2 linked regions of the Algoriphagus machipongonensis genome follow. The protein of the gene in region 1 interacts with the protein of each later gene in a pairwise test. Links are inferred from orthologs where the notes say so. Each region holds a gene or a part of one and is shown on either strand. Other genes may lie near its edges. The genes, in order: ALPR1_RS16620 and ALPR1_RS04390.

Evidence for each region.
Region 2: the proteins of ALPR1_RS16620 (region 1) and ALPR1_RS04390 interact in binary tests that used the Escherichia coli proteins (3 or more experiments, as listed by UniProt). The link is inferred for Algoriphagus machipongonensis from one-to-one orthologs.

The regions. Positions count from the first base shown.
Region 1 is NZ_CM001023.1:3,948,368-3,955,240, reverse strand. The notes cover bases 2,799-5,743. They hold ALPR1_RS16620 (Nramp family divalent metal transporter), read right to left. Parts: upstream 5,232-5,743; coding sequence 3,366-5,231; downstream 2,799-3,365. Other genes in these bases: ALPR1_RS16615 (VOC family protein), read right to left, coding at 5,428-5,743; ALPR1_RS20435 (DUF502 domain-containing protein), read left to right, coding at 2,799-3,348. In the rest of the region: tRNA (adenosine(37)-N6)-threonylcarbamoyltransferase complex transferase subunit TsaD, read left to right, coding at 1-162; smpB (SsrA-binding protein), read left to right, coding at 165-632; ALPR1_RS16640 (SH3 domain-containing protein), read left to right, coding at 595-1,392; ALPR1_RS16635 (HNH endonuclease), read left to right, coding at 1,394-1,903; ALPR1_RS16630 (hypothetical protein), read left to right, coding at 1,998-2,438; more of ALPR1_RS20435, read left to right, coding at 2,680-2,798; more of ALPR1_RS16615, read right to left, coding at 5,744-5,802; ALPR1_RS16610 (ribonuclease HII), read right to left, coding at 5,883-6,485; ALPR1_RS16605 (MGH1-like glycoside hydrolase domain-containing protein), read right to left, coding at 6,457-6,873. UniProt on the Escherichia coli protein: H(+)-stimulated, divalent metal cation uptake system. Involved in manganese and iron uptake. Can also transport cadmium, cobalt, zinc and to a lesser extent nickel and copper. Involved in response to reactive oxygen.
Region 2 is NZ_CM001023.1:1,013,988-1,020,729, forward strand. The notes cover bases 2,194-5,007. They hold ALPR1_RS04390 (nucleotide exchange factor GrpE), read left to right. Parts: upstream 2,194-3,221; coding sequence 3,222-3,794; downstream 3,795-5,007. Other genes in these bases: obgE (GTPase ObgE), read left to right, coding at 2,194-3,146; dnaJ (molecular chaperone DnaJ), read left to right, coding at 3,802-4,914; ALPR1_RS04400 (hypothetical protein), read left to right, coding at 4,995-5,007. Outside these bases: ALPR1_RS04370 (zinc-binding metallopeptidase family protein), read left to right, coding at 34-942; hpt (hypoxanthine phosphoribosyltransferase), read left to right, coding at 953-1,489; ALPR1_RS04380 (adenylate kinase), read left to right, coding at 1,505-2,077; more of obgE, read left to right, coding at 2,151-2,193; more of ALPR1_RS04400, read left to right, coding at 5,008-5,882; ALPR1_RS04405 (ABC transporter ATP-binding protein), read left to right, coding at 5,900-6,742. UniProt on the Escherichia coli protein: Participates actively in the response to hyperosmotic and heat shock by preventing the aggregation of stress-denatured proteins, in association with DnaK and GrpE. It is the nucleotide exchange factor for DnaK and may function as a thermosensor.

The sequences.
Region 1 (6,873 bases):
TTACAGGTATTAGCTGAAAAGCATCAATGGAATGTATATATTCCTAAGTTTGAATATTGTACAGACAATGCAGCCATGATTGCCATGGCCGCGTACTACAAGTATTTGGCAAAGGACTTTTCATCCTATGAAGTGACTCCTTTGGCAAAAATGAAATTCTAAAAATGGCGAAGTCAAAAAAGTTTGAAAAAATCATCAATATCAAAAATAAGAAAGCGAGTTTTCAATTTGAATTCATCGATACTTATACCTGTGGGATGGTTTTGAAAGGAACTGAAATCAAGTCTATTCGAGAAAGTAAAATTTCCTTGACAGAAGCCTTTTGTGTTTTTTTGAGAGGCGAATTATATGTGAGACAAATGCACATTGCGCCTTATTCCATGGCTGCTAACTACAATCATGCAGCTATCAGAGATAGAAAGCTTCTGCTGAGCAAGAAAGAACTAGAAAAATTGGAAACTAAGTCGCAGGAAAAAGGTCTGTCTATCATTCCAGTTCGTATATTTATCAATGACCGAGGATTAGCAAAGATGGAAATTGCTCTAGGTCGAGGCAAAAAGCTTCATGATAAACGACACGACCTGAAAGAAAAAGATGCGAAAAGAGAACTCCAGCGAATGGCCCTTGACTGATGTTTATGGGATATGCCGCCAGTCTATTTTACCGCTCTACAAAGAACCTAGTTTCGATTCTGCATTAGTCTCCCAATTACTTTTTGGGGAGTGCTACCAAGTGCGGAAGATCACCTCGACCCAGAATTGGTATAAAATTTTTCATGAAGACACCGAATTGGAAGGCTGGATTACATCCAAATCTCTCAAAAACATCAATTCAGACGAGTATCAAGAATTTCTAAATCAAGATTTCCAAGTTGTCACCAGCCCAGTAGCGGTGATAGAATATCTGGGCACAAATCTTTATTTACTTCCCGGAAGTAGACTGCATTTTTCAGATTTGGAATTGTTCAACTGGCAAGATCATATCGGGTTTACTGGGTCTGTTAGAAGCCATGCCATCAAATCTAGTAGGGAGGAATTGATCGATATAGCGCTAAAATATCTCAATGCTCCTTTCCAGTCTGGAGGTAGAAGCATTTTTGGTTTGGATGAGAAATTGGGCTTTGCATTAATTTATTCAACAGCGGGATATGGGTGGAAAGATCAACGACTTCCAGGAAAAATGATCCCTTCCTCAAACATTATCCCGGGAGATTTGCTTATTTTCAAGGATTTAGAGAGTAAAATTACTCATATGTCAATGTATTTGGGTGCGGAAGAAGTCATGTGGATGGATGAAAAAATGAAAATCTCCGATATTGACGAATGGGAATCAATTCAAAAAACTAATGCTGGAAGCCGCTTTGAGGTGGAAGGCAGGTCAATTTTAAGTTAGCATGGAAAAAAGAGTATTGGTTTTGAATTTGGATCATTCTCCGGTGGCAGTAGTCCCTGTGCAAAAAGCAATCGTCTTATTACTTTTAGAAAAAGCTAGTTGCCTGACTACTTATGAGCTTTTAAAAATCAGGACGGTAAGTCGAAATTTTGAATACCCGGCTGTCATTCGTCTCGTTGACTATAAAAATATACCTTACCGTGGGGTGCTACTTAATCGTTCTAATTTATTCAAAAGAGATAATGGAGAATGCCAATATTGTGGAAGCAAAAAGCATCTCACAGTGGATCATGTAGTTCCCAGGTCCAAAGGAGGTAAAACGAATTGGATGAACCTTGTCACTGCCTGCCATAGGTGCAATGTCAATAAAGGCGATAAGTCTCCTGAACAAGCTGGTTTAACTTTAAGAAATGAGCCATTTAGGCCTACTTTATCCTATTTTTTAGCAGAATATGCAGAAAGACAAGCTGCTGAATGGTTGCCATTCTTGGCTAGCAAAGCAGTAAGCTAGATCCAGAACCGTATTTTATTTCCGGAATTTTATCCTCGAAAATGAATATCGAAGGCAATGTGATTTTTGGCAAAGAAATTGCCTTTCATTGAATATGAAGTTTTCGTTAATCTATTCTCTTTTTTTGACGCTTGCAATGAGCTGGAATCAGGCTCAATATGAAGAGCTGATAGGGAGTTGGCAATTAGTTGATTTTGATGGTATCAAAAAGTTGAAGTCATCTGCACAATATCTTGGTTCAAGTGCTGCTTTCAGAGAAGATATGGAAGCGAAGATAAAATTCAGACTTGAAAACACTGTTTATAAATTTCTCCCAGGGGATACTTTAGCTTATACCGATTTCGTGAAAAGTGAGATAATCCTAAGGAAGGCTAAAGTTGAATTAGGAGAAGATCATATTCTCAAAATTTATGATGCTGACCAAGTGAGAGAAGCCAAAATTGTAGAATTAGATGAAAACAGGTTGGTATTAGAGCCTGTTTCTAGTAGCTCGAATAGTGCGGGGAAGTTGTACTTTGAACGCAAATTTGAATAATAAAGAAAGTAGATCAATCACCTAGATCGGGACCGTCCTTATGGACGGTCTTTTTTATTTAAAGGAAAGAAAGTTCTCGTTTTTGAGGAATTTACTCCCCAAATCAATAAATCCATTTTTTAGTATTGCACTTTTTACGCTGGCTGAGTGTGATTTTGGGTTTGGTATAGTTTTGAAGATTAGTAAAATGACAAGGATCTAAATTCAATTCCTTGATTATTAACATTCTGACCCTAAGACCATGCTTCCTGAAACAAATGAAATAGTATCAACCGAGCCAAATAATAAAAGAGGATTTCTTCAGGATACCATGATCCAAGGGTTTTTGATTTTGCTTCCGTTAACAATTATCCTAATACTTCTATCGGTCGTATTTAATTTCATTTTTAAAATAGTGGCCCCACTTAGCGCATTAATCGACGGGGGTGGAGGAGAGCCGCATTGGTTTATTAATGTGCTATCATTAGGGATATTCTGCGTATTTGTTTTCGGGATAGGAGTACTTGTACGCAATAAAGTAGGGAAAGTCTATTTCAAGGGTTTTGAGAGAAAATACTTGTCAAAAATCCCATTGTATAGTCTGATTCACCAGACAGTGTACCAGTTCATTGGAGTGAAAAAATTACCTTTTTCTGAGGTTGTTTTGATTGATCCCTTTAATACCGGTACAAAAATGACTGGCTTTATTACCGATCAGGTAAATGATGATTATGTGACCGTTTTTGTTCCCACTGCTCCAAATCCCACCAATGGGAATATTTATCATGTCAAAAGGAAAGATGTAACACTTTTGGATGTCTCCACTCAGGATGCCATGCGTACAATCATGGGGATGGGCGCTGGGACCAAAGGTTTATTAGCAAAATCTGACCTTAAGGCTAGTGAGCCGCTAGTACCTAAAGAAGCATAGCAAGACATTTGATTTATCTATTGAACGATCAGAATAGGCGTATCGATTTTATGCCTCAATTTATTGACCGTAGTTCCAAATAGCAGGTCTTTGATGCCCGAGTGGCCATGAGCTCCCATGATCACTAAATCTACTTTTTGATCATTGACGATTTTTGCTATTTCAGTTGCAGCTACTCCAAAGCCTAATTCATGGCTAGCATTGTATCCGAGAGAAATTAACTTATCCTGATATTGAATTAAGCTGTTCACATCTTGTTGCGTCTCATGATCTAAAGTGTTTTTTCCTAGATATCTGGCAGCAGCACTTTCTACCACATGAACGAATAAATAATTGGCAGACTTTCCTCCTAGTTTTATAGCATTTTGGATGATCGCCTGCGTATTATCCGAAAAGTCTACTGCAATAGCAATGTGTTGGTAACTAATAGGTTGCCCTTCTATGAAATCTACTCCTTTGGCATGGGGAACCAAGCGTTTCTTTAATTCTCCTGGTTTAATGAATGGGTGAATAAAGATGTAAACCAATAAGGCAAAACAGGCCAATATCAGTGGGATAACAATGGTGTAAAGGTAAATAGCATTGTCTCCTGCAGTTACTAGCCACCCTTGAAGTTCATTTATAACCAATTGGATGTTCAAGAAAACAATGATTCCAGCACAAACCCATGCGAGGATTTTTACCCATAATTTGATGGTGTGCTCCTTCATTAATTTCCGATCCGAATTGAAATGAATCAACGGGATTACGGCAAAACCTAATTGTAAACTCAGTACCACTTGACTCAATACCAACAACCTTCCAAGAGCTTCTTCTCCAAAATATAGAATGGTAATAATGGCTGGAATAATAGCAATAAGCCTTGTGATCATCCTTCTCACCCAAGGTTGAATCCTTAGTTTTAGGTGACCTTCCATTACAATCTGTCCTGCCAGCGTTCCTGTGATCGTGGAGCTTTGTCCTGCTGCGATCAAAGCTATCGCAAAGAAGGTTGGAGCGATTTTCCCGAATAAGTTTTCCAGAAGTTTGGAGGCATCCTGAATTTCTGCCACATCATAAAACCCATTGACATGGAATGCTGCAGCAGCTAAGATTAAGATGGCGGCATTCACCAAAAAAGCAAGGTTGAGCGCAATAGCAGAATCGATGAAATTAAACTTCAGGGCATTTTTTATGCTTTTAGTAGAGGGATCGATTTTTCTAGTCTGCACAAGGGAGGAGTGGAGGTATAAGTTATGGGGCATAACTGTCGCTCCGATAATACCAATAGCAATATAAAGTGCATTCCCGCTTAGCGACGAGGGTACCATTCCTTTGACCACTTCACCGTAAACGGGCCCTACAATAAACATCTCCACCACAAATGAAAAGCCGATGATGGATACCAAGGAAATGATAAATAGCTCCATGGTACGCATTCCTTTGTTTAATAGGAATAGAAGGAGTAAGGTGTCCAAAGCAGTAATCGCAACACCCCAAATAAGTGGCAAGTCAAACAATAAGTTAAGACCAATCGCCATTCCCACGATCTCTGCCAAATCACAGGCAGCAATTGCAATCTCAGCTAATATATAGAGCGGGATATTTGCCCATTTTGGATAAGCTTGCTTGGATGCTTGGGCCAAGTCTAGCTTACATACCACGCCAAGTCTAGCGCTAAGTGACTGAAGCAACAAAGCCATTAAATTGGACATCAAAAGCACCCAAAGGAGCTTGTACCCAAACTCTGATCCACCGGCAAGATCTGTGGCCCAGTTTCCTGGGTCCATATATCCCACACTTACTAAGTAAGCAGGACCTAAAAACGCTAATATTTTTCTCCAGCCTTTTTTATTATGGGTTGGAACACTACCGTGTACTTCACTGAGCGATTCTGAACTCACAGGGTTGGTGGTTTGGTTTGAAAGTCTAATTCATCCGAAAGCTAAACAAAAATCCGGTGAAGGAAAAAATAAAGTTAGAGTTATCTAACAAAAAAGTTGAAAAAACATCAAATTCATGCATGGAAAGTCTATCAATTCTATCCTGTTGATAGCTAAGTAGCTAAGATGACAATGAAGGAATGGCTATTTAATTGGGTTATTTTAATTCTCGCTTTTGCAAGTTGAAAACGGTTCCAGCGGGATCTTGAATCCAATGCATATTCTCGGGAAGCTCCTCTAATTCATCGCAAGTCTCTACACCACTTAATTCAAGATATTTTGCGGCTTCCTCTACGTCAGGAACGGTAAGCTGTAACCAGGTTTCCGAATGTGTATAATTGTCCACACAATCCAGCCAGAGAACATTATTTCCAAAAATGACTTTGTGAGTTTTCGAGACGGTTGGGTTGGAAATTGGATATTCCTCAACCTCCAGTTTTAAAATATCCCTGTAGAATTCAACTGTTTTCTCATATTTACTTTTTGGGATTTTTATCGCAATATTAATTCCTGCCTCAAATTTTGATTCCATAGTTAGCTAGTTTATCCTATTAAAATAACTTTTTTTTATTCAGTTATTTAAGCTGTCAAATGGAAATGTTTTTTGTGCTTTTATAGGTCTAAGTCTAATTGACGGGGTAAAAGTTGGAAGCTCTTGCGGTGCCAAATGCAAGGGCCATGTTCTCTAATCCCTTCTCGGTGAGCTTTGGTGGGATAGCCCACATTTCGTTCCCAACCATAATGCGGATGTTCTAGGGCTAGCTTTTCCATTAATTCATCTCGGTAAACTTTTGCAAGGATAGATGCTGCCGCAATACTTGCAAATTTACCATCCCCTTTAATGACGCAAGTGAAGGGTAAAGTTAAATGAGATTTGAATCTGTTTCCATCGATGAGAAGGTGCTCGGGGCTAACTTCTAAACCTTCAATAGCCCGTGACATAGCCAAAAAAGAGGCATTCAAAATATTGATCTGATCAATTTCTTCCACACTGGCTTCGGCTACTTTCCAAGAAAGAGACTTTTCTTTTATTTCTTCAATAAGGTCCTGCCTCTGTTTTTTACCGAGCTTTTTGGAGTCATTGATCCATTCATTGGAATAGTCAGAAGGGAGTATTACTGCCGCAGCTACCACAGGTCCTGCCAAACAACCTCTACCCACTTCATCGCAGCCCGCTTCAATTCTATTAGCTTCTAAAAAGGGTTTTAGAGTCATGCTCTTTATCTTCTCTGATTTTGTAATATTTATGAATCATTTCAGCCACTAAACCAGTCCATCCTGTTTGGTGGGAAGCGCCTAGCCCCGCACCTTTGTCCCCATGGAAATATTCATAAAATAGAATGTAATCTTTGAAATGAGGATCTTCCTGAAACTTCTTGTTATCACTGTTAAATGGACGGTATCCATTCTCATCTCTCATAAAGATTTTCATACAACGATAGGAGAGTTCTTTGGCAATGATATCCATAGTCATGTATCTACCCGAACCTGTAGGGTACTCAATGGAAAAATCGCCTCCATAATAAAAGTCAAATTTCTTGAGGGACTCAATAATCAGGAAGTTAATCGGAAACCAAATAGGTCCTCTCCAGTTGGAATTTCC
Region 2 (6,742 bases), 2.9 Mb from region 1 along the record:
TATTACAAGATTTACTACACAATTAATGCCAAAATGAAAATATTAAATGATTTGCTAGCATTAACTGGAGTCTCCGGTGATGAAGCAAATACAGCTAAATTTATTAACGATTATGTTGAAAAACGAAAGAATAGTTGGAAAGTTTTACCAAAAATTTATTCCGGGGAAAAATTTCATGACTGTATCCTACTAAAATTTGGAAATCCTGACATTGCAGTATTTGCCCATATAGACACAATTGGCTTTATGTCAAGGTATTATAATCAGTTGATCCCCGTGGGTGGTCCTGAGGTTATTCCAGGGACTAAAATTATCGGAGAAGATAGTCTAGGAGAAATAAGATGTCAGGTCCAAGGGGATGAAGAGGGTATTTATCATGATTTTCCTCGAGGAGTAGATACTGGGACCTATTTTTCCTTTGAGCAGAACGTTAGAATAGATGAAGATTTTATCCAAGCAGCCTACCTGGATAATAGAATTGGAGTATATAATGCCTTAAAGCAATGTGAAACAATTGAAAATGGTTGGATAGTTTTTTCCACCTATGAGGAGCATGGAGGAGGGAGCATGCCTTTCCTTTTGAGATTTATCCAAGAAACAGCACCCATAACCAAGGCTTTGGTTTCTGATATTACTTGGATTACAGATGGGGTGAAGCACCATGAAGGGGTTGTAATTTCAATTAGAGATAGATTGATTCCTAGAAGGAGCTTTTTAAATAGAGTTTTAGATTTGGCTAAGGAGAGTGAAATTCCTTTTCAATTAGAAGTAGAAGAGTCAGGGGGGAGTGATGGACGTGAAATCCAATTTTCACCCTATGCAATTGATTGGTGTTTTATAGGTGCTGCAGAAGGTAACGTTCACTCTCCAGATGAAAAAGTGTCATTATCGGACATTGATTCGATGATAAGTTTATATAATTACCTACTCGCAAATCTTTAAAATTCGGAAAATGTCTGTTCAGTTAAAGGATAAAAATTTCAAACCCTTTATCAATCGAAAACAAATTCAGGAGAGAATTTCTCAAATTGGGGCTGAAATATCTCAGAAGTATAAAGGTGAAGACCTTCTATTAATAGGTGTATTAAATGGTTCATTTATTTTTATGGCAGATCTTTGCCGTGCAATTGACCTCCCTTTAGAATGCTCATTTGTTAAGATTAGCTCTTATCAAGGGACAGAAAGCACTGGAAAAGTAAAAACTTTGATTGGGTTGGGAGAAAATTTAACAGGTAAAAATATTCTAATTGTGGAAGATATAGTTGATACCGGAATCAGCATGAATCACATGCTAGAGCAGATTTCTGACTATAATCCAGCAAATATTTCTATCGTTACCCTTCTCTATAAACCTGAGGCTTTTCAGTTTAATTATGCAATTGATTATGTGTGTTTTGAAATTCCCAATAAATTTGTCGTCGGCTACGGCCTTGATTATGATAGTTTGGGTAGAAATCTGCCGGAGATCTATCAGCATGATACTCCTTAATTAATGAAATCAGGAATGTATAACATCGTATTATTTGGCCCTCCGGGTGCGGGCAAAGGCACCCAAAGTGAAAAATTAATTCAGAAATATGGATTGACCCATTTATCAACAGGGGATTTGTTCAGGAAACATTTGGGAGAAGGCACTGAGTTGGGGCTGCTTGCAAAGAAATACATGAACGAAGGTCATCTTGTGCCAGATGAAGTGGTGATTAAGATGGTGGAGGAGAAAATCAGCGAAACGAAAGATTCTAAAGGGTTCATTTTTGATGGGTTTCCTAGGACCACCGCTCAAGCTGAGGCTTTGGATAAGATGTTGTCGCACCATGATCTGGTTATTTCTGGTATGATCGCCTTGGATGTCCCACAGGATGTTTTGAGAGAACGTATCAAGGAAAGAGGAAAGACTTCGAATAGAGCCGATGATCAGGACGATGAGAAAATTAATACTCGAATTCAGGTTTATATGAATGAGACTTTACCAGTGGCTGGATACTATGAGCAGCAAGGTAAGTTTCAAAAAATCAATGGAGTAGGTGAGATCGATGAGATTTTTAATCAGATCACTTCGGTAATTGATAGCTACTGATTGCCTATAATTTCCTAATTTTGCAATTCACAATTTGGCTAGGCTTCCAGCTTAGCCTTTTTTCTTTCTAGAAATGGCTGATTCTAATTTCATTGATTACGTAAAATTTTGTTCACGATCCGGAGCAGGAGGTGCAGGTTCTTTGCATTTCCGCAGGGAAAAGCATGTTCCTAAAGGAGGCCCAGATGGAGGTGACGGTGGACGCGGTGGTCATATTATATTAAGAGGAAATGCACAGCACTGGACACTTCTTCATTTAAAATATAAAAAACATGTCATTGCTGAATCAGGAAAAGGTGGAGAAGGTGGTCGAAGGAAAGGAGCAGATGGGAAGGATATTATTTTAGATGTTCCTTTGGGTACAGTGGCCAAAGATGCAGAAACCGGTGAAAAGAGATGTGAAATCACAGAAGACGGTCAAGAAGTTATCCTGACCAAAGGAGGTAGAGGAGGTCTTGGAAATGATCATTTCAAAACTTCCACCAATCAAGCCCCACATTACTCCCAACCCGGAGAAGAAGGGATTGAGGAATGGATTATTCTTGAATTAAAATTACTTGCCGACGTAGGATTAGTAGGTTTTCCAAATGCAGGAAAGAGTACTTTGCTTTCTTCTATTTCAGCAGCCAAGCCTGAGATAGGAGATTACCCTTTTACTACGCTCGTTCCAAATTTGGGTGTGGTTGGTTATCGAGATGATAAATCATTCGTGATGGCGGATATCCCAGGAATCATTGAAGGAGCATCGGAAGGGAAAGGACTTGGGATTAGATTTTTGAGGCATATAGAAAGGAATTCTATCCTATTATTTATGGTGCCTGTAGATGCTCCAAGTATCCAGGAGCAATACCAGATATTGTTAGGTGAATTGGAAAAGTATAATCCTGAACTTTTGGATAAGCAAAGAATACTGGCTGTCTCAAAATCAGATATGCTGGACGAGGAGCTCATGGGTGAAATGAAGTCAGATTTACCGGAAGGCGTCCCTTACGTTTTCATTTCTTCTGTCAGTCAATTTAACCTAGATAAGTTGAAAGATCTGATTTGGCAGGCAATTCACCAGTCTTAAAGTGTCAGATTGTCAGTTTAGAAAGGATGGCAACAATATTGTTAAAATGCTGGAGCCAACTATTGCAAAATATTTATGAAAAATAAAGAACAAGTGGATAAGGAACTAGATCAAGCAGAGGAGCAGCTAGTAAAAGAAACACAAGAAGCACAGGAAAACGAAGAAGCGAAAGCTGAATCGAATGAAGAAAATGTTTCGGCAGTAGATAAACTTGAAGCTGAAAATGCTGAGTTGAAGAATAAGTATTTGAGGTTGTATTCTGATTTTGAAAACTTCAGAAAAAGAACTTCAAAAGAGAGGTTGGATTTAATCACCAACGCTTCTGAGGAAGTTTTAAGAGAACTTATTCCTGTGGTAGATGATTTTGAGCGTGCTTTTAAAGTGAATGAAACGGAAGAAGATGCTTCTAAGATCAGAGAAGGTAACCAATTGATCTTTCATAAATTGCTTAAAATCCTTGAGAATAAAGGACTTAAAGTGATGGATGATTTAGTAGGAAAGCCTTTTGATGCAGATACTCAAGAGGCAATTTCTCAAATTCCTGCTCCAAATGAGGAAATGAAGGGAAAGGTAATCGATGTAGTAGAAAAAGGTTATACACTAGGAGACAAAGTAGTACGCTTTGCGAAAGTGGTAACGGGAGCTTAATTAAATTATGGCAAAAAGAGATTATTACGAAGTATTAGGTGTGTCTAAGTCGGCCTCTCCGGAGGAGATCAAAAAAGCATACCGTAAACTGGCAATAAAGTATCACCCAGATAAAAATCCTGACAATCCTGAGGCAGAGGATAAATTCAAGGAAGCTGCGGAAGCCTACGAAGTCCTAAGTAACCAGGAAAAGCGTCAGCGCTATGATCAATTTGGTCATCAGGGCGTTTCTGGAAACGGTGGCTACGGAGGTGGAGGTATGAATATGGATGATATCTTCTCTCAATTTGGTGATATTTTCGGTGGAGGAGGATTTGGTTCTTTCTTCAGTGGAGGAGCTGGTGGCGGAGGTCGCCGAACCAAAAAAGGAACAAACCTTCGCGTCAAGCTTAAACTCAACCTTGCAGAAATTGCAAATGGAGTTGAGAAAAAAATAAAGGTTAAAAGACATGTCGTTGCTCAAGGGGTGACATTTAAATCATGTTCTACTTGTCAAGGAAGCGGTCAGATCAAAAAGGTAGTCAATACGATGCTTGGTCAGATGGTTTCAGCAAGTACCTGTGGAGTTTGTGGTGGTAGTGGTCAAATAGTTGACAAAAAGCCAGCAGATGCAGATTCCAGAGGTTTGATCGTAAAAGAGGAGGTGATCTCTATCAACATTCCTGGAGGAGTAGCTGAAGGCATGCAGTTGAGTATGTCCGGAAAAGGAAATGAAATTCCAGGAGGAATAGCCGGAGACCTTTTGATCGTCATCGAGGAGGTAGAAGATCAAATTTTACAAAGAGATGGCAATAATGTCATTTATGATCTTTACGTTTCATTCATCGATGCAGCTTTGGGTGCTTCTGTAGAAGTTCCTACGATCGAGGGAAAAGTAAAAATTAAAATTGATGCTGGAACCCAAAGTGGTAAAATGCTTCGATTGAAAGGAAAAGGGATCAAAGATATCAATGGCTACAGCCGCGGTGATCAACTGATCATGGTGAACGTGTGGACACCAACACATTTGAGTAAGGAAGAAAAACAATCTTTGGAAAGTCTGAAAGATTCAGAAAATTTCAGGCCTGACCCAGGGAAATCGGATAAAACCTTTTTCGATAAGATGAAGGAGTTCTTTTAAAAAATCAATTAGCCAGAATCATTTCTGGCTTTTTTTATATTTTTAAAAACCTTTTGAAAGCCTCCCCGTAACTTATCCGTATGCTTAAAAAATTGTGTCTACTGTTTCTCGGAGTTTTTGGATGGGTAGGTGTGAACAAGGCACAGCTTGTAAAAGAGTTTAAAGTCACTGATACAAAGGGGTTTGAGATGGTAAATCTCGGATTCTCTACTTATAAAAGCACCACTCATCTTAAAAGGATCAAGTCCATGGAGCCTCTCTATATCCATGGTCACCTCCAGAAAACGAATATTCTTCCGGTTTTTTCTCAAGAAATTAAAAATAATCTTCTTGAGGCTTCTTTGGTGCACAAAAACGTAGAAGCAGATAACCTAGGTAAAAGCATTACTTCCAAGTTATTTTCGGGTAGCAAAGATGATTTTGATCATACCTGGGATCTTGGCTTAGCTTCCAATTTTCTGTACAACTTGGATTTTACCCTAGGGATGGGGAAAGCCGAGTTTGATTTGGCACAACTCCCCATCAGTAAGATGAAAGTGAAAAGTGCCAGCGCAGACGTGTTAATTCATTATGGCACAAGAGACCCCAATCAAGTCCAAATGGACACCCTTTTGGTAACTCTGAATATGGGATCAGTAAAACTAAATGATATCAATTTTTCGAATGCTAGAAAAATGATCTTTGAGGTTAACTATGGTTCATTGGATCTTAATTTTTCCGAAGCCATGCCTTCCAAGTGCCAAGTAATTGCTGCCGTGGGAGCTGGAACACTCAATTTACTCTTGCCGGATGAATCCAACCCCGTAAAGATTAGAGTGAAAACTACTGCCATGTGTCGAACCACTCTTCCCAAATATTTGAAATCTATCGATGAGCATACTTATATTACCAAAGGCTATAAAGAATCTGATCCACGATTGCTCGAATTGATCGTTGACGTGGGTGTAGGATCTTTAACGATTGAATAGAATAGTTTTTTGCCTTTATGCTTCAAATAAATAACCTCAATAAAACTTACGGTTCGAATAAAGCGCTTACAGATGTAAATCTGTTTGTTCCGAAAGGCGTCATTTTTGGTTTGTTAGGTCCCAATGGTGCCGGAAAAACCACCTTGATACGAATCATTAACCAAATTATCGAGGGAGATTCAGGAGAGATTTTAATCGAGGATGTTCCTTTAAATCCATCTCATATTTCTAAAATAGGTTATCTCCCAGAAGAAAGAGGACTTTACAAGAAAATGAAAGTCTGGGATCAGCTATTGTATTTTGCCAGATTAAAAGGTTTGTCCCAGCAAGATGCCAAAGACAAAATAAAATTCTGGCTTGAGAAAATGGATATTGCTTCCTGGAAGGAAAAGAAGATAGAAGATCTCTCCAAAGGAATGGCTCAGAAAGTACAGTTTATTTCCACCATTATTCATGAGCCACCTTTACTTATTTTAGATGAGCCTTTTTCAGGTTTTGATCCGGTAAATGCGGAGTTGATCAAAAACGAAATTCTAGAACTGAAGACAAAAGGGACTACTGTCATCCTCAGTACCCACCGAATGGAGTCTGTGGAGTTGCTTTGTGATCAAGTAGCGATGATTAACCGTTCTAAGAAGATTCTAGACGGCACGATAAAAGAAGTGAAGAAAAGCTTTAGACCTGAGGTTTATAGCATTTCACTTTCGGATCCTAAAAAATTAATACCCCAGGAATGGACCGCTAAAGAAGAGGATGGTGTCCATCACTTTACCTTGCCGCTCAGTGGGAAATCTCCCAATGAACTTTTATCTGAATTAATGCAATATGGACAAGTTCGGGTGTTTCAGGAAATGACACCC